2 regions of the Streptomyces hawaiiensis genome follow, and region 2 is predicted to be linked to the other one. Evidence: predicted binding sites of a transcription regulator. Region 2 holds the regulator's gene; the other holds the start of a gene.
What was found. Region 2 encodes HspR, which represses chaperone genes until heat shock. Its sites were predicted from a motif close to TTGAGNNNNNNNNNCTCAA; they were not measured.

Region 1 (10,667 bases), 1.2 Mb from region 2:
GGCGTGTCGGTGTCGGACCGCATCTCCTCGACCTGCCGGTCCACCCGGGCGCTGCGCTGCTCGGAGGGTGCCTTGGACTTGGGGCGCCCGGCGGCGATGTAGGAGGTGACGTCGTCCCGCTCGTCGGCGAGGGAGTGCGCGAGGGCGAGGGCGTCCTGCGTCTGCTCCGCGAGCGTCACCAGCTTCTGGGAGTCGTGGAGTTGCCCGGAGGCGGCGAGAACGGACGGGGCGCCGGCACCGGCGATGGCCGCGGCGACGACGGCCACGGCGACGATCAGCCGGTTGCGTACGTGCGTGGGGCGTCCCTTGCCGGTGGGGGGCGTCGGCTCAGCGCCCTGAACGGGGGCCGTCTGCTTGCCTGTGCGACGAGGCCGCGTCTTCTGCACCGGTGCTCGCATTCCTGACTCGTGAACCCTTGGGCCCGGATGACGCTCCGTCAACTGGTGCGTACTCCCGGTACACTTCCCGACCCTCCCAGCGCCGGTGGGCAGCGCACGCGCATCACCTGACCCGCCACCCGAAGGAGTGAACCCCGGACGGGAGTTGAGGGGCAAGTTCCGCAGGCCCTTGCAGCGGCCTTGTGCGGCACGCCGGTTGGACGACGGCGACGGCCGGTGGCAGTATTCGCCACCACGCCTTCCCGGAACAAATCATTCCACCCCAAACCCGGCGTCTGACCTGCGCGGCTGCGCCGGTCCGGCAACCATTGCCAGCCTTTTACGAACCTTGTGAAGGGCTCGTGCAGACTGGCCGGATGCGTACTGAACTCACCTCGGAACCGGGAGACGCCGACCGCCCCAACGAGGACTTCGCCAGTGTCGGGCTACCGGCCTCGGGACAGGGTGGTTCGGTCGTCGTCCTGGACGGCGTCACGCCACCGAAGACCGGGACGGGCTGTCTGCATTCCGTCCCCTGGTTCACCGCGCGCCTCGGTGGCGCACTGGCCGAACTGACCGTTTCACTCCCGGATGTTCCCCTCGTCGACGCCTTGTCCCGCGCCATCGCGCGTACCTCCGAGGCGCACGCCGCAACCTGTGACCTTTCTCACCCTCGAACACCGCAGGCCACCGTGGTCGTGACCCGCTGGAATCCGGACACCGTGGAGTATCTGCTCCTGTCCGACTCGGCTCTTCTGCTGGAATCCCCGGACGGCGTGGTGACACCCGTCCTCGACGACCGGCTGGCCCTGCTCCCCCGCTCGGCGCTGGCCACGGACGCGCTGGTGGACTCCACGCTCCGCAACAAGGAGGGCGGCTTCTTCACGGCGGCGGCGGATCCCTGGGTGGCCCGGCGGGCGGTGACCGGCACCCTGCCCCGCAGCGAGGTCCGCGCCCTTGCCGTGCTGACGGACGGCGCGACCCGCTGGGTGGAGCGGTTCGAGGAGGGCGACTGGACCGACTGCTTCCAGTCGGTCCGCAAGGAGGGCCCGCAGGCGCTGGTGGACCGGGTCCGGACGCTGGAGCGCTCGGACGCCGCCGCGACGTTCCTGGGCCGGGGCAAGCGGCACGACGACGCGACGGTGGTGTTCGTCGAGTTCTAGGAAGCCGCCCGGCCCTACTTGTCCATGCCGCGGTTGAGCTGGTTCAGCAGCCGGGCCAGTTCCGTGACCTCGCGGGAGTCCCAGTCGGCCAGGCGGCCGGCGTAGCGGGCGCGGCGGGCCTCCCGGACCCGGCGGACGCGGTCGCGGCCCTCCTGGGTGAGGGCGACGAGCCAGGCGCGTCCGTCGGCGGGGTCGGGCTCGCGCGCGACCAGCCCGAGTTCCTCCAGGGCCCGCAGCTGGCGGGACATCGTCGCCTTGCCGACTCCGATGTAGGCGGCGAGCTCGGTGGCCCGCTGCTGTCCGCACTCGTCCAGCCGTACGAGCAGGCCGTACGCGGACGACTCCAGGTCGGGGTGGACCTCGCGGGCCATCTCGCCCTGGCTGGCCCGGGCGCGCCGCAGCAGCACGGTCAGCTCGCGCTCCAGCGCCAGGAAGGCGGGCTGATCCACACCGCTTCCGGCCACACCGGTGCCGCGGTGTCCGTCGTTGCCTTCCTCGCGCACGTCAGCCCCTGCCTCGGTCGTCGCCCGGACGTGAGAGTTCCGGTACTGGGATTTTCCGCCATCTGCCGCCATCACCGCAGTTCGGCAAGTATTCCGCAGGTCACGGCGTACGCGTACACAGGGCCACCACACGGTGAAGGCCCGGGCCTCCCTCACGGGAACCCGGGCCTCCCTCATCCGGTCGCGTCCGTCACGCCGCGACCGGAACCTCCGGCACCGCGCCGCTCGTCGCGGGCGCCAGCGCCAGTTCCAGGACCTGGCGGACGTCGGTGACGGCGTGGACGTCGAGCGTGTCCAGCACCTCCGCCGGGACGTCGTCCAGGTCGGGCTCGTTGCGCTTGGGGATGATCACCGTGGTGACACCCGCCCGGTGCGCGGCGAGCAGCTTCTGCTTCACACCGCCGATCGGCAGGACCCGCCCGGTCAGCGAGACCTCGCCGGTCATCGCCACGTCCGTGCGGACCAGCCGGCCGGACAGCAGGGACGCGAGGGCCGTCGTCATCGTGATGCCGGCGCTCGGGCCGTCCTTGGGGACCGCGCCCGCCGGGAAGTGGATGTGCACGCCCCGGTCCTTCAGATCGGCCACCGGCAGTTCGAGCTCGGCGCCGTGGGAGCGCAGGAAGCTCAGCGCGATCTGTGCGGACTCCTTCATCACGTCGCCCAGCTGACCGGTCAGGGTCAGCCCGGCCGCTCCCGTCTCCGGGTCGGCCAGCGACGCCTCGACGAACAGCACGTCACCGCCCGCCCCGGTCACCGCGAGCCCGGTCGCCACGCCCGGCACGGACGTCCGCCGCTCGGCGGGGTCCTGGGCGGACTCGGGCACGTGGTGCGGCCGGCCGATCAGGTCGCGCAGGTCCTCGTCCCGGACGGTGAACGGCAGCTTCCGCTCGCCCAGTTCGTGCTGGGCGGCGATCTTGCGCAGCAGCCGTGCGACGGACCGCTCCAGGGTGCGCACGCCCGCCTCGCGTGTGTACTCGCCGGCGAGCTTGCGCAGCGCGCCCTCGTCGAGGGTCACCTCGTCCTTGTCCAGCCCGGCCCGCTCCAGCTGGCGCGGGAGCAGGTGGTCACGGGCGATGACGACCTTCTCGTCCTCGGTGTAGCCGTCCAGGCGGACGATCTCCATCCGGTCGGCCAGAGCCTCCGGGATCGCCTCCAGGACGTTGGCGGTCGCGAGGAAGACCACGTCCGACAGGTCCAGCTCGACCTCCAGGTAGTGGTCCCGGAAGGTGTGGTTCTGCGCCGGGTCGAGCACCTCCAGCAGGGCCGCGGCCGGGTCGCCCCGGAAGTCCGAGCCCACCTTGTCGATCTCGTCGAGCAGCACGACCGGGTTCATCGACCCGGCCTCCTTGATGGCCCGTACGACCCGGCCCGGCAGCGCGCCGACGTACGTACGCCGGTGTCCGCGGATCTCGGCCTCGTCCCGCACACCGCCGAGGGCGACGCGGACGAACTTGCGGCCCATGGCGTGGGCGACGGACTCGCCCAGGCTGGTCTTGCCGACGCCGGGCGGCCCGACGAGCGCGAGCACGGCACCGCCGCGCCGCCCGCCGACCACGCCCAGGCCTCGGTCGTCACGGCGCTTGCGCACCGCCAGGTACTCGGTGATGCGTTCCTTCACGTCCTCGAGGCCGGAGTGCTCGGCGTCCAGGACCGCCTTGGCGCCCCGGATGTCGTACGCGTCCTCGGTGCGCTCGTTCCACGGCATCTCCAGGACCGTGTCGAGCCAGGTGCGGATCCAGGAGCCCTCCGGCGACTGGTCGGAGGACCGCTCCAGCTTGTCGACCTCCTTGAGCGCGGCCTCGCGGACCTTCTCGGGCAGGTCGGCGGCCTCCACGCGGGTGCGGTAGTCGTCGGACTCCTCGCCCTCCTGCTCGCCGTTGAGCTCGCGCAGCTCCTTGCGGACGGCTTCCAGCTGCCGTCGCAGCAGGAACTCGCGCTGCTGCTTGTCGACGCCCTCCTGGACGTCCTTGGCGATGGACTCCGCCACGTCCTGCTCGGCGAGGTGGTCGCGCAGCTGCTGGGTGGCGAGCTTGAGCCGGGCCACCGGGTCGGCGGTCTCCAGCAGTTCGACCTTCTGGTCGGTGGTCAGGAAGGGCGAGTAGCCGGAGTTGTCGGCGAGTGCCGAGACGTCGTCGATCGCCTGGACCCGGTCGACGACCTGCCAGGCGCCGCGCTTGCGCAGCCAGGCGGTGGCGAGGGCCTTGTACTCCTTGACCAGTTCGGCGACCTGTCCGGGCAGGGGGTCCGGCACGGTGTCGTCCACGCGGGTGCCCTCGACCCAGAGGGCGGCGCCGGGACCGGTCGTCCCCGCGCCGATGCGCACCCGGCTCCGGCCGCGGATCAGGGCGCCCGGGTCGCCGTCGGCGAGCCGGCCGACCTGCTCGACGGTGCCGAGGACACCGGTGTTCGCGTAGGTCCCGTCGATGCGTGGCACCAGGAGTACCCGGGGCTTGCCGGGCGTTGACCGGGCAGCGGCCTGAGCGGCCTCCACCGCGGCACGGACCTCGGAATCGCTCAGGTCCAGCGGGACCACCATCCCGGGCAGCACGACCTCTCCGTCGAGCGGCAGTACGGGCAGGGTGAGCGGTGTGGACGTCGAAGCCATGATCTCCCCTTCGGCAGTCAAGTTGAGCTATGCCGACTCAATGCTTGAGCGGGGCCGGATGTTCCCCCATCGCTGTTCGCTGTCAGCGATCACCGGTGACGCCGGGATCGGGAGGACGCGTAAGGTCCACCGAGTAATAGATGATCAGCCCTTAAGCTCATTACAGGGAGATGGCATGGACGCGACCGTGCAGGCGTGGGTGAACGGATGGGTCGTGTCACGCGGGGCCGCTCCGCCCATGAGCGAGCCGTGGGGCTGGACGATCGACATGGGGATGTACGGGCACGTCACGCGGCACGTGTTCGGCGCGACGGGCGACGACCTCGACGAGACGACCGTCCGCAAGGTGGCCGGCGCGGTGACCGGGAACGGCGTGTGGCTGAAGGCGTTCCGGGATCCGTCGGTGGTCTCCGGCTGGCTGGACGACGACTGGTGGATCGACCCCGAGCCCGGTTATCTGATGACGGTCCCGCTGACGACGGACGTCGCTCCGGCCGCTCCCGACGGCTACCGGCTGCGCGAGTGGTCGCGCGGCGGAGTGACCCGCCTGATGGTGGCCGCGCCGGACGGGTCCCTGGCGGCACGTGGACAGATCACCCCGACGGGCGAGACCGCCGTCGCCGACCAGATCGAGACGGCCCCCGAACACCGCCGCAAAGGGCTGGGCAGTCTCGTCATGCGGACGTTGCAGAACGCCGCCGTCCGGCAGGGGGCGCGGACCGGTGTCCTGGCCGGGACCCCCGCGGGGCGAGGGCTCTACGAGGCGTTGGGCTGGGAGGTGGTGGCCCTGCTGACCAGTGCCAAGCACGGCCCGCCGGCCTCCGCTCGGACCTGAAGGGCGTCGCGGTCAGCCCCCGGCGGGCCCGAGGCGCCTCACGCCCCACCGCCGGGCCACCGGCCAGGTCGCGATCCCGATGCCCAGGGCGATCAGATGCCCCCAGTTCGTCATCGGGTCGGCGAAGGCGACCAGGTCCTGGAGGAGCATCCAGCCGAAGCCGGCCAGCAGCGGCAGGCGCAGCCACAGCGGCAGGAGGCCGGCCAGGGCGCCGATGCCGGCGGCGACGCCGAAGCTGACGCCGTAGTCGAGGCGGTGCAGGGAGCTGCCGGGAAGGTGCCCGGCCAGGACGGCGAGCCCCACGGGCACCTCGGTCGCCAGGGTGGCGAGGACGTGCCCCAGGAGAAAGACAGCAGCCGTGCGCAGACCCCCGATCCGCCGTTCCAGCGCGGTCAGCACCAGCACGAAGGCGATGGCGAACGGCGAGTTCACCCCGCCCGCGACCCACAGCGCGCTGCCGATCAGCACCAGTTCCGGCGTGCGCACCAGGTGGGTCACGTCCGTGCTGGAGGCCTGGAGCAGGGCGTGCACCAGGGCCGGGTCCGCGTACGCGGAGATCAGCGAGGTGAGACAGAGGACGATCGCGTATCCGAAGGTGAACGGCGTTCCCGTCGGGGTGGGCAACAGTCGCCAGGGGCGGAGCGTCCGTGACCGGGGCGCGGCCGCCGGGACGGGCGCCCGCATTCCCGCGCCCGCCGTTCCGTGCGGACCCCGCTGCCGCGGCACCCCGTCCAGCAGCCCCGACACCTCGGAGACGGGCGCGCCCGTCGGCGTGGGTGCGGCCGTCTCGTGGGGCGGCGCGGTGCGTTCCAACACGGGCGCTCCCTTCGGTCGGGTCCCAGCCTTCGCCCCGGACACCTCGCTGTCTGTGATCCGCGCCACACGAGAGGCGATTCACAGCAACCCGAAAGCTTCTCTCTGCGTCCCCCCGCAGGCCCCGTTCGAAATGCCGGGCACCACGCCTCCCGCCCCTGCCAGGATGCCCTCATGCCTACCCCGTACGACATTCCCGATGTACTGGACCGACGCGAGGGCCCGCACGGTGAGGTGGTGCTGCGGCGGCACGGAGAGCGGCTGGAGATCATCGCCAACGGCTGTTTCCTGATGGACACCTCCGACGGCCGCTCGGAGCGGCGGCTGGTCGACGCGGCCCTGGAAGCCCTGGCCGGCCGGGACCACCCCGACGTCCTGATCGGCGGACTCGGCGTCGGTTTCTCCCTCGCGCACGCCGCGGCGGACCCGCGCTGGGGAGGGATCACGGTGGTGGAACGGGAGCACGCGATCGTCGAGTGGCATCTCGACGGCCCGCTCGCCGCCCTCTCCGGCCCGGCCCTGGCGGACCCCCGCACGGAAATCGTCGAGGCTGATCTCGTCGCACACGTCAATGAGACATCCGACACGTACGACGCCCTGTGCCTCGACATCGACAACGGACCCGGCTGGACCGTCACGGAGGGCAACGGAAATCTCTACCGGGAGGCCGGACTGGCAAGCTGCGCAAGGGTGTTGAGGCCGGGCGGTGTTCTCGCCGTCTGGTCCGCCCAGCCATCACCGGAATTCGAAGAAACCTTGCGGAATGCCGGGTTCCAACAGGTGCGTACCGAAGAGATCCCGGTTGCCCGGGGCGTTCCGGACGTCGTGCACCTCGCCATCAGCCCTGGATAGCAAAGGTGTGCTGACTCCCCGTACGCTGCTCCCCTGACGCCGATCATTCAAGCGTCAATCGCAACCATGCGCAGGCATAGCCAGTCAGAAGGAATCACCCCACTGATTCCGGGAAAGCACACCCCAGGGGCGGGCGATGGAGCAGACACAGACCTCCCACAACGGTTCGGCGACGGCTACTCCGGGCGCACAGCGCCGGGTCCTGGTGGTCGAGGACGACCCGACGATCGTGGACGCCATCGCGACCCGCCTGCGGGCCGAGGGATTCCTCGTGCAAACAGCGGGTGACGGTCCGGCCGCGGTCGACACGGCCGAGGCCTGGCAGCCCGACCTGCTGATCCTCGACATCATGCTGCCCGGCTTCGACGGTCTGGAGGTCTGCCGGCGCGTGCAGGCCGCCCGCCCGGTGCCGGTGATGATGCTCACCGCGCGGGACGACGAGACCGACATGCTGGTCGGGCTCGGCGTCGGCGCCGACGACTACATGACCAAGCCGTTCTCCATGCGGGAACTGGCGGCGCGTGTGCACGTGCTGCTGCGCCGGGTGGAGCGGGCGGCCATCGCGGCGGCCACCCCCCGCTCCGGCATTCTGCGCCTGGGCGAGCTGGAGATCGACCACGCGCAGCGCCGGGTCCGGGTGCGCAGCGAGGACGTCCACCTCACGCCCACCGAGTTCGACCTGCTGGTCTGCCTGGCGAACACCCCGCGTGCGGTGCTCTCCCGTGAGCAGCTGCTCGCCGAGGTCTGGGACTGGGCGGACGCCTCCGGCACCCGCACGGTCGACAGCCACATCAAGGCGCTGCGGCGGAAGATCGGCGCCGAGCGGATCCGCACGGTGCACGGCGTGGGTTACGCCCTGGAGACCCCGACGCCATGAGCGGCGGGCCGGCCGGACGGAGAAACCCCGGGGAGCCGGATCCCTGGGGCGGGGTGAGCCCCTTCTCGATCAAGACCAAGCTGGGCGCGCTCGTCGTCATCTCGGTGCTGATCACCACAGGTCTGTCGGTGATCGCGGTGCACACGAAGACGGAGCTGCGCTTCATCACGGTCTTCTCGATGATCGCCACGCTTCTCATTACGCAGTTCGTGGCCCATTCGCTCACCGCACCGCTGGACGAGATGACCGCGGTGGCCCGTTCCATCTCGCAGGGCGACTACACCCGCAGGACGCGGGAGAACCGCCGTGACGAGCTGGGCGACCTGGCCGTGACGATCAACGCCATGGCCGACGAGCTGGAGGCGCAGGACAGCCAGCGCAAGGAGCTGGTGGCGAACGTCTCGCACGAGCTGCGCACACCCATCGCGGGTCTGCGCGCGGTGCTGGAGAACATCGTCGACGGCGTCACGCAGGCCGACCCGGAGACGATGCGCACGGCGCTGAAGCAGACCGAGCGCCTCGGCCGGCTGGTGGAGACGCTGCTGGACCTGTCCCGCCTGGACAACGGCGTCGTACCGCTGAAACAGCGGCGGTTCGAGGTGTGGCCGTATCTGTCCGGCGTGCTGAAGGAGGCCAACATGGTCGCCTCCGTGCGCGCGGGCATCGCCACCGGCTCGGGCAGTCACACCCGTACGGACGTCCATCTGCACCTCGACGTCCACCCGCCGGAGTTGACCGCGCACGCGGACCCCGAGCGCATTCACCAAGTCGTCGCCAATCTCATCGACAACGCGGTCAAGCACAGCCCGCCGCACGGCCGGGTGACGGTCAAGGCGCGGCGCGGCGCCTTGCCGGAGTCGCTGGAGCTGGAGGTCCTGGACGAGGGCCCCGGCATTCCGAAGTCCGAGTGGCACCGCGTCTTCGAGCGGTTCAACCGCGGCAGCGCAAAGCGGCCGCAGGGGCCGGGCAGCGACGGCGGCACGGGCCTCGGCCTGGCGATCGCCCGCTGGGCGGTCGACCTGCACGGGGGCCGGATCGGAGTGGCCGAATCCGAGCGAGGTTGCCGGATTCTTGTCACTCTCCCGGGACTGTCATCTGTGCCAAGTTGACGTAAAGTTCGAAGCGGAGCCACAAGATCCACGAGCGTCCGTGCTGACGGACACGTGTGATCAGGCACAGGCCCGCGCCATCGGCGCCCGGGGCCCTGCCCCGCTGTTCCCTCCTTAAGCGGAACTACGCTTGTTTCCCGCCATTTCAAGCCCCGAAACACAGTTTCAGATGTGACTTGCACGACGTTGAACGGGCCCGGCCTGACCTTCCCCGTCCAGGGGGCGTAGCCTTGATTCCCGCTGTCCATCATCTTGTGAAGCGGAAGAGGGCGGTTGCCGCCGTGTCGCCACAGTCCCCCAGTAACTCGAGCATCTCGACCGACACCGACCAAGCGGGGAAGAACCCTGCCGCGTCGTTCGGTGCCAACGAGTGGCTCGTCGACGAGATCTATCAGCAGTACCTCCAGGACCCGAATTCGGTAGACCGAGCCTGGTGGGACTTCTTCGCCGACTACAAGCCGGGCGCCGCTGCCGCCTCGGCTCCGGCGGGTACCGCGGCCGCGGGGGCCGCGGGGACCACCACCGCTCAGGCGGCCGCTCCGGCCGCTCCGGCCCAGGCCCCCGCCCCGGCGGCCGAGAAGCCCGCCGCCGCTCCGGCCCCCGCCTCGGCTCCGGCCCAGGCGAAGCCCGCCGCGCAGGCTCCGGCTCAGGCCCCCGCTCCGGCGAAGGCCGCCCCCGTCGCGAAGCCGGCCGCCGCCAAGCCGGCCACTCCCGCGAAGAAGGCCGAGCCCGCCGGCGAGGCCCCCGCGGGCCCCGAGCAGATCGTGCTGCGCGGCCCCGCCGCCGCGGTCGCGAAGAACATGAACGCCTCCCTGGAGGTGCCCACGGCCACGTCCGTGCGCGCGGTCCCGGTGAAGCTGCTCTTCGACAACCGCATCGTCATCAACAACCACCTGAAGCGGGCCCGGGGCGGGAAGATCTCCTTCACGCACCTGATCGGCTACGCGATGGTGCAGGCCATCAAGGCCATGCCGTCGATGAACTACTCCTTCGCGGAGAAGGACGGCAAGCCCACCCTGGTCAAGCCGGAGCACATCAACTTCGGCCTCGCCATCGACCTGGTCAAGCCCAACGGCGACCGTCAGCTCGTGGTGGCGGGCATCAAGAAGGCCGAGACGCTGAACTTCTTCGAGTTCTGGCAGGCCTACGAGGACATCGTCCGCCGCGCCCGCGACGGCAAGCTGGGCATGGACGACTTCACCGGCGTGACGGTCTCCCTGACCAACCCCGGCGGCCTCGGCACGGTCCACTCCGTGCCGCGTCTGATGCCCGGCCAGTCGGTCATCATGGGCGTCGGCTCCATGGACTACCCGGCCGAGTTCCAGGGCACGTCCCAGGACACGCTGAACAAGCTCGGCATCTCGAAGGTCATGACGCTCACGTCGACCTACGACCACCGGGTGATCCAGGGCGCGGCCTCCGGCGAGTTCCTGCGGATCGTCGCGAACCTCCTCCTCGGTGAGAACGGCTTCTACGACGACATCTTCGAGGCGCTGCGCATCCCCTACGAGCCGGTCCGCTGGCTCAAGGACA
Region 2 (10,667 bases):
CTCGGGCGTGATGTCCAGGGTGAGGCGCCGCTCGGCGAGCCGCTTGGCCAGACGCTCCAGCTGGAGCTTCGCGATGCGCTCCAGCTCGGGCTTGGTCAGCGCGGCGAAGACGACCAGGTCGTCCAGGCGGTTGAGGAACTCCGGCTTGAAGGAGGTCCGCACCACCTCCAGGACCTGCTCCTTCTTCTCCTGCTCGCTGGTCACCGGGTCGACCAGGTACTGGCTGCCCAGGTTCGACGTCAGCACCAGGATCGTGTTGCGGAAGTCGACCGTGCGGCCCTGGCCGTCCGTGAGCCGGCCGTCGTCCAGCACCTGGAGCAGGATGTCGAAGACCTCGGGGTGGGCCTTCTCCACCTCGTCCAGCAGGACGACGGAGTACGGTCGCCTGCGCACGGCCTCCGTGAGCTGGCCGCCCTCCTCGTAGCCGACGTATCCGGGCGGGGCGCCGACCAGCCGGGCCACGCTGTGCTTCTCGCTGTACTCGGACATGTCGATGCGGACCATCGCCCGCTCGTCGTCGAAGAGGAAGTCGGCGAGGGCCTTGGCCAGTTCGGTCTTGCCGACGCCGGTCGGGCCGAGGAAGAGGAAGGACCCGGTGGGCCGGTCGGGGTCGGAGATCCCGGCCCGCGAGCGCCGCACGGCGTCCGACACCGCCCGTACGGCCTCGCCCTGGCCGATGAGGCGCTTGCCGATCTCGTCCTCCATGCGCAGCAGCTTCTGCGTCTCGCCCTCCAGCAGCCGCCCGGCGGGGATGCCGGTCCAGGAGGCGACGACGTCGGCGATGTCGTCGGCGCCGACCTCCTCCTTGACCATGGTGTCCTTGGCAACCTCCTCCTCGGCCTCGGAGGCGGCCTCCAGCTCCTTCTCCAGGGCGGGGATCTCTCCGTAGAGCAGCTTGGAGGCGGTGTCGAAGTCGCCGTCGCGCTGGGCGCGTTCGGCCTGGCCGCGGATCTCGTCGAGGCGTTCCTTCAGCTCACCGACGCGGTTGAGGGACTGCTTCTCCTTCTCCCAGCGGGCGGTGAGGCCGCGCAGCTCCTCCTCCTTGTCGGCGAGGTCGCGGCGCAGCTTCTCCAGGCGCTCGCGGGAGGCCGCGTCGGTCTCCTTGCCGATCGCCAGCTCCTCCATCTTCAGCCGGTCGACGGCGCGCTGGAGTTCGTCGATCTCGACGGGCGAGGAGTCGATCTCCATGCGCAGCCGGGAGGCCGCCTCGTCGACGAGGTCGATGGCCTTGTCGGGCAGGAAGCGGGAGGTGATGTACCGGTCGGACAGGGTCGCCGCCGCGACCAGGGCCCTGTCGGCGATCTGCACCTTGTGGTGGGCCTCGTAGCGGCCCTTGAGCCCGCGCAGGATCGCGATGGAGTCCTCGACGGTCGGCTCGGCGACCAGCACCTGCTGGAAGCGCCGCTCCAGCGCCGGGTCCTTCTCGATCCGCTCGCGGTACTCGTCGAGCGTGGTGGCACCGACCATGCGCAGCTCGCCGCGGGCGAGCATGGGCTTCAGCATGTTCCCGGCGTCCATGGCGGAGTCGCCGCCGGCACCGGCCCCCACGACGGTGTGCAGCTCGTCGATGAAGGTGATGATCTGCCCGTCGGAGTCCTTGATCTCGGCGAGGACGGTCTTGAGCCGCTCCTCGAACTCGCCCCGGTACTTGGCGCCCGCGACCATGGCCCCCAGGTCGAGCGCGACGAGCCGCTTGTCCTTCAGCGACTCGGGCACGTCGCCCTTGATGATCCGCTGGGCGAGCCCCTCGACGACGGCGGTCTTGCCGACGCCGGGCTCACCGATCAGCACGGGGTTGTTCTTGGTCCGCCGGGACAGCACCTGCACCAGGCGCCGGATCTCCTGGTCCCGCCCGATGACGGGGTCGAGCTTCCCTTCCCGCGCGGCGGCGGTGAAGTCCGTCCCGAACTTCTCCAGGGCCTTGTACTGGCCCTCGGGGTCGGCCGTGGTCACCCGGCGCTGGCCGCGCGTCTTCTGGAAGGCGGCCTGCAGCTTCCTGGCGCCGGCCCCCTGCTCGGACAGCACCTCACCGGCCGCGCCGCCCTTCGCGGCGAGGGCGATGAGGAGGTGCTCCGTGGAGAGGTACTCGTCCCCCAGGTCCTTGGCGCGGGCCTGCGCGTCGGCGACGACGGCGAGCATCTCGCGGTTGGGCTGGGGCGGCGCGACGGTCGACCCGGTCACGCTCGGCAGCCCGGCGAGCACGCGCTCGGCTCCGGCGCGTACGGCGGCCTGGTCGGCGTCGACGGCGGCGAGCAGGTCGGTGATGTTCTCGTTGTCCTGTCCCTGGAGCAGCGCGAGCAGCAGATGGGCAGGGGTGAGGTCGGGGTGCCCCTCGGTCACCGCCCGATTGCTGGCAGCGTTGATCGCGTCCCGGCTCCGGTTGGTCAGCTCGGCGTCCACCTTCGCGTTCTCCTCCTTGCACTGACCCGAACAGCTTGCACAAAGTTGAGTCTAGTGCACTCAAGGGCGGTTCCGGGAGGCTCGGGGGTCTAAGTTCCGGTCCATGGCGACCAAGTACTCCGTGAACCCAGGCGCTCCGGACCCGCCGTATCTCAGCTTCTGGCGGGAGCGGCACCTGTGCACCCTGACGACTCCCCGCCCGGACGGCACTCCGCATCTGGTACCCGTCGGGGTCACATACGATCCCGAGGCCCGTCTGGCTCGGGTGATCACCAACAGGGCGAGCGCGAAGGTGCGGTATGTGCGGGCCGCCGGGGAGCAGGGGGCGGCCGTCGCCGTCTGCCAACTGGAGGGGCGCCGCTGGGCGACACTGGAAGGCCGGGCCTTCGTCCGCGAGGATCCGGACCGGGTCGCCGAGGCGGAGCGGCGTTACGCGGAGCGCTACGGCAGGACGCCGACACCCAACCCGGCGCGCGTGGTGATCGAGATCCACCTGACGCGGGCGCTGGGGCGAGGTTGACCGAAGTGAAAATCCACACCGGTGATCGATTGGATCCAGCCACTACCAGACTGGGTCGATACCCGGAAATGTCCCCGAAAACTGCAGCGGCGTCACCGTGTTCAGGTCACGGTGACGCCGCTGCGGGGGGAAGCACCTGAGCGATCTGTTACGACGGGGGAATCGCGTCAGGCACTGCGGGGGGTGGCAGAGATGGTCCTCGGGGCAGGAGAGTCGGCCTCCACCTGCTGGTGGTCCCGTTGGTCCAGGTTCACAAAGATCATTCCGTACCGTACGGCGCACCGCACCGGCTGCGGCGCCCCCCGAGGCCGCCGCAGACACCGGTAAGCCCGTACGTCCTCGTCCTCGTCCCGCGTGACGACCACCGGCTCGCCGAACACGGTCACCATCAACGAGTCACCGCTGTGGGGGATGGCGGTAACCAGGTCGATGAAGTGCCAGCCGGAGCGGTAGGCGGTGGCCATTTCACGACGGAAGGAGCGGTCGTCGGGTGGAGTGGTCACATCAACGCTCCGAGTCCGCGACTATCGCCGGCCAATGACTGTCCGCCAGGACATCGCTCTTCGCATCGCTCGTGACGCTCTCCGGCCAGTGACTGTCCGCCCGGGTATCACCCTTCACGCCGGAGTAACCACTCACTCCGATGACAGCGACGACAGAGAGGGCGGCAGCAAGCACCGAGCGAAGCAGTCTCTTGCGCATAGTCGGCTTCGTCCTCACTTGTGAGTCTCCTCTTCCCCCGTCAGGTAAGACGATGGCTCATTCGAACACGTCATGGCCACACAATCGGTGCATCATGTTCCTGCATGTTCAGGACCCTGGGGGGTGGAGATTTCGTGGCAAATCCGACTAAGGAGACGCATCCCCATGCGGTCACCGATCTGTGCGAGGAAGGTAACCGACTCTATGCGAACGCCCTGCGTGCAGGGCGGATCGCACGTACAGACGTGATGACAGCGCCTTGTCTGGTCGAGCTCGCCCTTCTTCACCCGGACCCGGACGACGAGGACTGGCTGCGACCGGTGCCGCCGACGGTCGCGCTCGCCGAGCGTCTGCATCCGATCGAGCGCGACATTGCGGAACGCCGACAGTTGTCGATCAAGATCGCGGACGCGTTCGAGCCGTTCATGGCCCTGGGTGCCCAGGTGACGGCGACCGACCACTCCTTCACGGTGCTGGAGGGCGGCGACCGGATCAACGCGGCCCTCAACCTGGCCACGGCCCAGTGTCAGGTGGAGATGCTCACCATCCAGCCCAGTGACGACCGCTTCTCCGAGCGGAGCCTCACACAGGGGCTCGAAAGAGACCGGGCTCTGATCGAGCGTGGAGTCCGGATACGGACGCTCTACCAGCACACAGCGCGATACAGCCCTCAGAAACTGGCCTACGTCGCCCAATTGGCGAACGGCAAGGCGGAGTACCGCACGATCGACGAAGTGGTGGAACGGCTGATCGTCTGTGACGAGACCGTCGCGTTCATCCCGGCTCGCGACGACCAGCAGGTCGCCCTCGAACTCCGCCACCCCGGACTCGTCCGGTACCTGGTGAAGGTCTTCGAGTTCATGTGGAGCCGTTCCGTTCAGCTGAGCGCCGGCGCCCCGTACGGGCCGGCCGCAGACGGCATCACAGACATCCAGCACTCCATCGCCAAACTCCTCATAGAGGGTCATGTGGATGAGGCAATCGCCCGCCGCCTCGGGATGAACGTGCGCACTTGCCGGGCTCACATCGCCAAACTCGCCGCCACGCTCGGCAGCGGAAGCCGTGCCCAACTCGGCTTCCTCATCGCCCAGTCCGGCATCCTGGAACGCGAGGGCGCGGCCCAGTGAGTTCACCGCACCACGAGCACGGCACGGAAGACCTGTGCTCCACGGGCACCGAACTTTACGAACGGGCAGTGCGCCAGGGGCGGCTGCCGACGGAGGACGCCCTGGCCGCCCCCTGCCTCGTCGATCTGGGCCTGCTGCACCCCGCCGTCGACGACTCCGCCAGGTTGGAGCCCGTCGCCCCGCTCCTCGCGCTGCACCGGCTGCTGCGGAGCTCCGGGGAGCGGATCGCGAACGAACGGCAGCGTGAGGCCCGGCTGACCGAGACGTTCGGCTCCCTCATGCGGATCGCCGGCTCACCCCCCAATGCCACCGACGCTCCCACCGTCCGGCTGCTCACCGGCACTCAGCGGATCAACCAGGCCATCACCGACGCCATGGCCGACGCCTCCGAGGAGTTGATCACCGTCCAGCCCCGGGCCGGACTCACCGGTGAACGCGGTCAGATCGCCGACGCCGCCTCGCTCGGCCGTGATCAGGCAGCGCTGGACCGTGGTTGCCGCATTCGCACCCTGTACCCGCACACATTGCGCCACTTTCCGATCATCGCGGCCCGTTGCGAGCGCCTGAAGGGCGACGTTCAGATCCGCACGCTGGACGAAGTCCCCGACCGCCTTGTCCTCATCGACCGCTCAGTGGCATTCGTCCCGGCCGGTGAGGACGGCAAACTCGCTCTGGAGATCCGGCATCCGGCCATCGTGGCTCACCTGGCCGTCACCTTCGACCGCCTATGGCGCCTGGGCACACCCATGTACCCCGAAGCCGCCCCCCAGCCCTCCCGCAACGGCATCACCCCCCGCCAGCACGCCATAGCCGCCCTCCTCGTCGAAGGCCACACCGACGCGGTCATAGCCGACCGGCTCGGCATGAACATCCGCACCGCCCGCGTCCACATCGCCAAACTCGCCGCGACGCTGGGCAGTCAGAGCAGGGCCCAGCTCGGGTTCCTCATCGGACGCTCGGGGATTCTTGACCAGGAAGACTGAGGGGCGTGGTCGAGTGCTGTGAGCCGTCCAGGCCCGCCTGGGCGATGCGTACGCCCAACTGCGTCCGGCTCACCGCCCCCAGCGTCTCCGACAGCCGCGCGATGTGCGCCCGGCACGTCCGTACGCTGATCCCCAGACGTTCCGCGATGACCGCGTCCTGGTGTCCCTCCGCCAGCAGCGCCGCGATGGACTGCTCCCGGTGGGAGATGCCCTCGATGCCCGTGTCGGGGAGCGGGGCCGTGAGGGGGATGGCCAGGCGCCACAGCCGTTCGAAGACGGTGCCGAGGTATTCGACGAGCGCCGGGTGCCGTAGCTCCAGGGCCATCGTGCGGTCGGTGTTGGCGGGGATGAACGCCACCGTCCGGTCGAAGAGGATCAGCCGGTCGATCACCTCGTCCAGCGTGCGCGCCTCGACCGCGTCGCCCATCAGCTCCAGATAGGTCAGCAGCCCCTGCCCGTGCCGGGCGACATGCGTGTACAGGTCCCGCATCCGCACGCCCCGGCCGCGCAGCGCCAGCGCCCGGTGCAGCCCCTCGGAAAGCTCCGCCTCGCGGCGGATGCCGCCGGGCTGCACCGTGAGCACCTCGGTCGTGCACGCCCGGGTCGCCTCGTCCATCGCGGCCTGGATCCGGGCGAGTCCGTCCAGGACCCGGATCGCCGGGCCTTCCGCCGCCGACGCGGCCGGCCGCACCTGGCGGCCCAGACCGGCGTACCACTCGACGGCCGTGACGGCCGAGCCCAGCCGCCGCTGGCTCGCGCTCACCTCGTCGTACATCCCGCGCAGCAGCCGGGTCATGACCTCCTGCGGGGAGGTCGGCACCAGCCAGTCCATGTCGTCCGGGTCCGGATGCAGCAGGGCGAGTTCCAGCAGGCAGGGCACCGGATCCGCGTCCCGGCGCGGCACCCGGCCGCGCCGTACGGCCCGGGAATACACGCGATCCCCGGTCTCGCACAGTCGGTCGGCACCATGGGGATGCTCATCCGCCCCGTGCCCGGCCATCGCCCATCCCACCCCCGGTTTCGCCGTCTTCCGCAGCGCAACTATGCGCGGACCGGACGTGCTCCGCAACACGGCTCCCCGCGCGACGGCCACCGGAAACCACCGGTTCGCACGGGCATCAGGGAGCCTCGGGTCGTCAGGGTCGCAGGGGGTGGGTGAACCCGGCTCGCGACGCGGCTACTTCAGGCCGATGGCCCGGCAAGCCGCCTTGTACTCGGCCGTGCAGATGTCCGACAGCTTGTAGATGTCGTCCGCGACCACCGTGTCCTTGATGTTCTCCTTGGTGAGCGCGACCACGGGCACGAGCTGTGCCGGGATGCCCTTGTGCGTGGGGCTGTCGACCTTGTCGCGGGTGAGGGCGGCGAACTGGATGTCGCGGCCCTGGACCTTGGCGACCGCCATCTCCGCGGCGTTCTCCGCCTCCTGCGGGTACGACTTGTACACGCTCATGTACTGGTCGCCGCTGATGATCCGCTGCACGGCCGGCAGCTCCGCGTCCTGCCCGGTGATCGGCGGCAGCTCGGTCACGCCCGCGGCCTCCAGCGCCTTGACGATGCCGCCCGCCATGCCGTCGTTGGCGGAGTACACCGCAGCGATGTCGCCCTTGCCGATCTTCTCGATCGCGTCGGCCATGTTGGCCTCGGCGTTCTCCGGCTTCCAGTCCTTGGTGTCGAAGGACTCGGCGATCGTCACCTTGCCGTTCAGCTCGGACATCGCGCCCGCCTTGAACTGCTTGGCGTTCGGGTCGGTGGACGAGCCGTTCATCATGACGATCTTGTCGGAGAGGCTCGCGCTCTCGCCGATGGCCTCCAGCAGAGTGCGCCCCTGGACCTCGCCGACCAACTCGTTGTCGAAGGAGATGTACGCGTCGATCGGGCCCTCGGCCAGCCGGTCGTAGGCGATGACCGGAATGCCGGCCTCCTTCGCCTTCTTCACGCCGCTCGCGATGGCCTGCGAGTCCACGGCGTCCAGCAGGATCACGTCGACCCGGTCGTCGATCATCTGCTGCATCTGGCCGGCCTGCTTGTCCGCGCTCGCCTCGGCGTTGGCGTACTCGACGCGGCCCTTGTCGTTGGTGAGCGACTCGACCTTCGTCTTGATGATGGGGTAGTCGAAGTTCTCGTACCGCGTGTTCGCCTTCTCCGGCAGCAGCAGCCCGACGGTGATGTCGTTGCCCTTCGCCGGGCTCGCGTCGTCACTGCTCCCGGTCGCGTTGAGCACGCCGCAGCCGGCGAGCGTGACGGACATCGTGGCGGCTGCCACGGATATGGCGATACGACGCATGGGGGAGCTCACTTCGCGTGTGATTCGGACGTGGGCACAGCTTTGTGGCCCATGTGTCTGAAAAGCCAACGCGGACGCGCCCCCAGCGTCAAGCGGAACCACTTAACGAGATGACAACACCACGCTCCGCAGTAGTTGTGAAGACTCTGCGGAATCGCCTTCAAGTGACACGCACCATCCGGTCATCCACGGGAGACCACGCGAAACCAGGCCAAGACAGACGAAAAGGGCCGGGAGTCGCCTCCCGGCCCCTTCCCGGCCCTTTCACGGGCGCATGCGCGTCAGCCGGATGTCAGTGGATGTCAGTCGGACTGCTGCTGCCGCTTCGGCCGCCACACCACCAGCGCGCTGGTCTGCTGCACCTCCTGGTACGGCACCAGGTCGCGGCGGTACGACGCGTGCACCGCCGCCTCCCGCTGCCGCATCGCCGCGGCCGCGCCGTCGAGCGCGTCCTCCAGCTCGGCCACCCGGGCCTGGAGCGCGGCGACCTGGTTCTCCAGTTCGATGATGCGCTTGATACCGGCCAGGTTGATGCCCTCGTCCTGCGACAACTGCTGGACGGTGCGCAGCAGTTCGATGTCGCGGGCCGAGTAACGGCGGCCCCGGCCCGCGGTGCGGTCCGGGGACACCAGGCCCAGCCGGTCGTACTGGCGCAGGGTCTGGGGGTGCAGGCCGGACAGCTGCGCCGCCACCGAGATGACGTAGACCGGGGTTTCCTCGGTCAGTTCATACGGGTTGCGCCGACGACCGTCCATCTGACTCATGCTCCCTTCGCGGCCTGGAACAGATCCGCCCGCGGATCCTCACCCGCGGTCGCCTCGCGATACGCCTCGAGTGCGTCACGAGCCTTCCCCGTCAGGTCCTTCGGAACACTCACCTCCACGGTGACCAGGAGGTCGCCGCGGGTGCCGTCCTTGCGGACCGCGCCCTTGCCCCGGGCGCGCATGGTGCGCCCGTTGGGCGTGCCCGGCGGCAGCTTCAGCGTGACGGGCGGGCCGCCGAGCGTCGGCACCCGCACCTCGCCGCCGAGGGCCGCCTCCGAGAAGGTCACCGGGACGGTGACCGTGAGGTTGTCCTCCTTGCGGCCGAACACCGGGTGGGAGTCCACGTGCACGACGACGTACAGATCACCCGCCGGGCCGCCGCGCTCACCCGGCGCTCCCTTGCCGCGCAGCCGGATCCGCTGGCCGTCGCTGACGCCCGCGGGGATGCGCACCTGCATGGTCCGCGAGGACTTGGCCCGGCCGCTGCCCTTGCAGACCTCGCAGGCGTTCTCCGCGATCAGGCCGCGGCCCTTGCAGTCCGGACAGGGGTCGGTGAGGGAGAAGCCGCCGCCGCTGCCCCGGGCGACCTGCCCGGTGCCGACGCAGGTCGGGCACACGCGCGGTGTGCCGTTCTTGTCGCCGGTGCCCGAACAGGCCTTGCAGGGCGACTGCGACGACATCCGCAGCGGGACCGTCGCGCCCTCGATCGCCTCGGTGAAGCTGAGCGTGACCTCGGACTCGATGTCCTGGCCGCGCCGGGGGTGCGTGCGCGTCCCCGGGCCGCCCGCGCCACCGCGGTTGAACAGGCCCCCGAAGACGTCACCGAGTCCGCCGCCGAAGCCGCCGGCTCCCTGACCGCCGCCCTGGGCACCGCCTCCGAAGAGGTCGCCCAGGTCGAAGTTGAAGGAGCCGCCCGCGCCGCCCGGCCCCGGGCGGAAGCCGCCGTTGCCGAAGAGGGCGCGCGCGTCGTCGTACTCCTTGCGCTTCTTGGGGTCGCCGAGGATGTCGTTGGCCTCGGAGATCTCCTTGAAGCGCTCCTCCGCCCTGACGTTGCCCTTGTTGGCGTCCGGGTGGAACTCGCGGGCGAGCTTCCGGTACGCCTTCTTGATCTCGGCCTCGGTGGCGTCCTTGGGGACGCCGAGGACCTTGTAGTAGTCCTTCTCGATGAAGTCCTTGGTGCTCATCCTCGACGTCCCTCCTTCCCTTCGTCTATGACGTCAGCCCTCGTCCGGGCCACCGCTCTCCTTGTCCTCGGCGTCGGCGGACTCGTCCGCCTTGACCGTCTGCGCCCCCGGCTGGGGTTCGGCCACCGCCACCCGCGCGGGGCGGATGGTGCGCTCGCCGATCCGGTACCCGGGCTGCAGAATCGCCACGCACGTCGTCTCGGTGACGTCCGGTGCGTAGCTGTGCATCAGGGCCTCGTGGATCGTCGGGTCGAAGGGCTCGCCCTCCTTGCCGAACTGCTGCAGGCCCATCTTCGCCGCGGTGCCCTCCAGCGACTCGGCGACGGACTTGAAGCCGCCGACCAGTTCGCCGTGTTCACGCGCGCGGCCGATGTCGTCGAGCACGGGCAGGAGCTCGGTCAGGAGATTCGCGATGGCGATCTCCTTGACCGCGATCCGGTCGCGCTCGACCCGGCGGCGGTAGTTCTGGAACTCGGCCTGGAGGCGCTGGAGGTCCGCGGTGCGCTCGCTGAGCGCCGTGCGGGCCTGGTCCAGCTGGGCCACCAGAGCCACGTCCTGGCCCGTGTCCCCGGCCGGGGCCGCCCCCTCCTCCGCGGAGGGGGAGGCGGCCTTCGGCTCGGCGTCGTCGGAGGTGGCGCCGGAAGGGACGTCGGGCTGCTGCTCGTCGAAGCCCGGGGTCTCCTCCGTCACGCGGCACCATCCT

Region 1: the regulator HspR is predicted to act here: its motif matches at 4,671-4,689, upstream of lon (endopeptidase La).

The regions. Positions count from the first base shown of each region.
Region 1 covers NZ_CP021978.1:5,884,260-5,894,926, reverse strand. Annotated here, with positions in the region: gene CEB94_RS27375 (sensor histidine kinase) at 1-386, opposite strand, end outside; gene CEB94_RS27370 (protein phosphatase 2C domain-containing protein) at 755-1,540, shown strand; gene CEB94_RS27365 (MarR family winged helix-turn-helix transcriptional regulator) at 1,555-2,043, opposite strand; gene lon (endopeptidase La) at 2,234-4,648, opposite strand; gene CEB94_RS27355 (GNAT family N-acetyltransferase) at 4,824-5,483, shown strand; gene CEB94_RS27350 (rhomboid-like protein) at 5,496-6,296, opposite strand; gene CEB94_RS27345 (spermidine synthase family protein) at 6,471-7,148, shown strand; gene CEB94_RS27340 (response regulator transcription factor) at 7,285-8,025, shown strand; gene CEB94_RS27335 (HAMP domain-containing sensor histidine kinase) at 8,022-9,134, shown strand; gene CEB94_RS27330 (multifunctional oxoglutarate decarboxylase/oxoglutarate dehydrogenase thiamine pyrophosphate-binding subunit/dihydrolipoyllysine-residue succinyltransferase subunit) at 9,416-10,667, shown strand, end outside.
Region 2 covers NZ_CP021978.1:4,677,147-4,687,813, reverse strand. Annotated here, with positions in the region: gene clpB (ATP-dependent chaperone ClpB) at 1-2,400, opposite strand, end outside; gene CEB94_RS21640 (pyridoxamine 5'-phosphate oxidase family protein) at 2,504-2,920, shown strand; gene CEB94_RS21635 (Rieske (2Fe-2S) protein) at 3,088-3,423, opposite strand; gene CEB94_RS21630 (helix-turn-helix domain-containing protein) at 3,727-4,749, shown strand; gene CEB94_RS21625 (helix-turn-helix transcriptional regulator) at 4,746-5,732, shown strand; gene CEB94_RS21620 (helix-turn-helix transcriptional regulator) at 5,695-6,732, opposite strand; gene CEB94_RS21615 (sugar ABC transporter substrate-binding protein) at 6,910-8,016, opposite strand; gene CEB94_RS21610 (heat shock protein transcriptional repressor HspR) at 8,319-8,771, opposite strand; gene dnaJ (molecular chaperone DnaJ) at 8,777-9,964, opposite strand; gene grpE (nucleotide exchange factor GrpE) at 9,998-10,654, opposite strand; gene dnaK (molecular chaperone DnaK) at 10,651-10,667, opposite strand, start outside.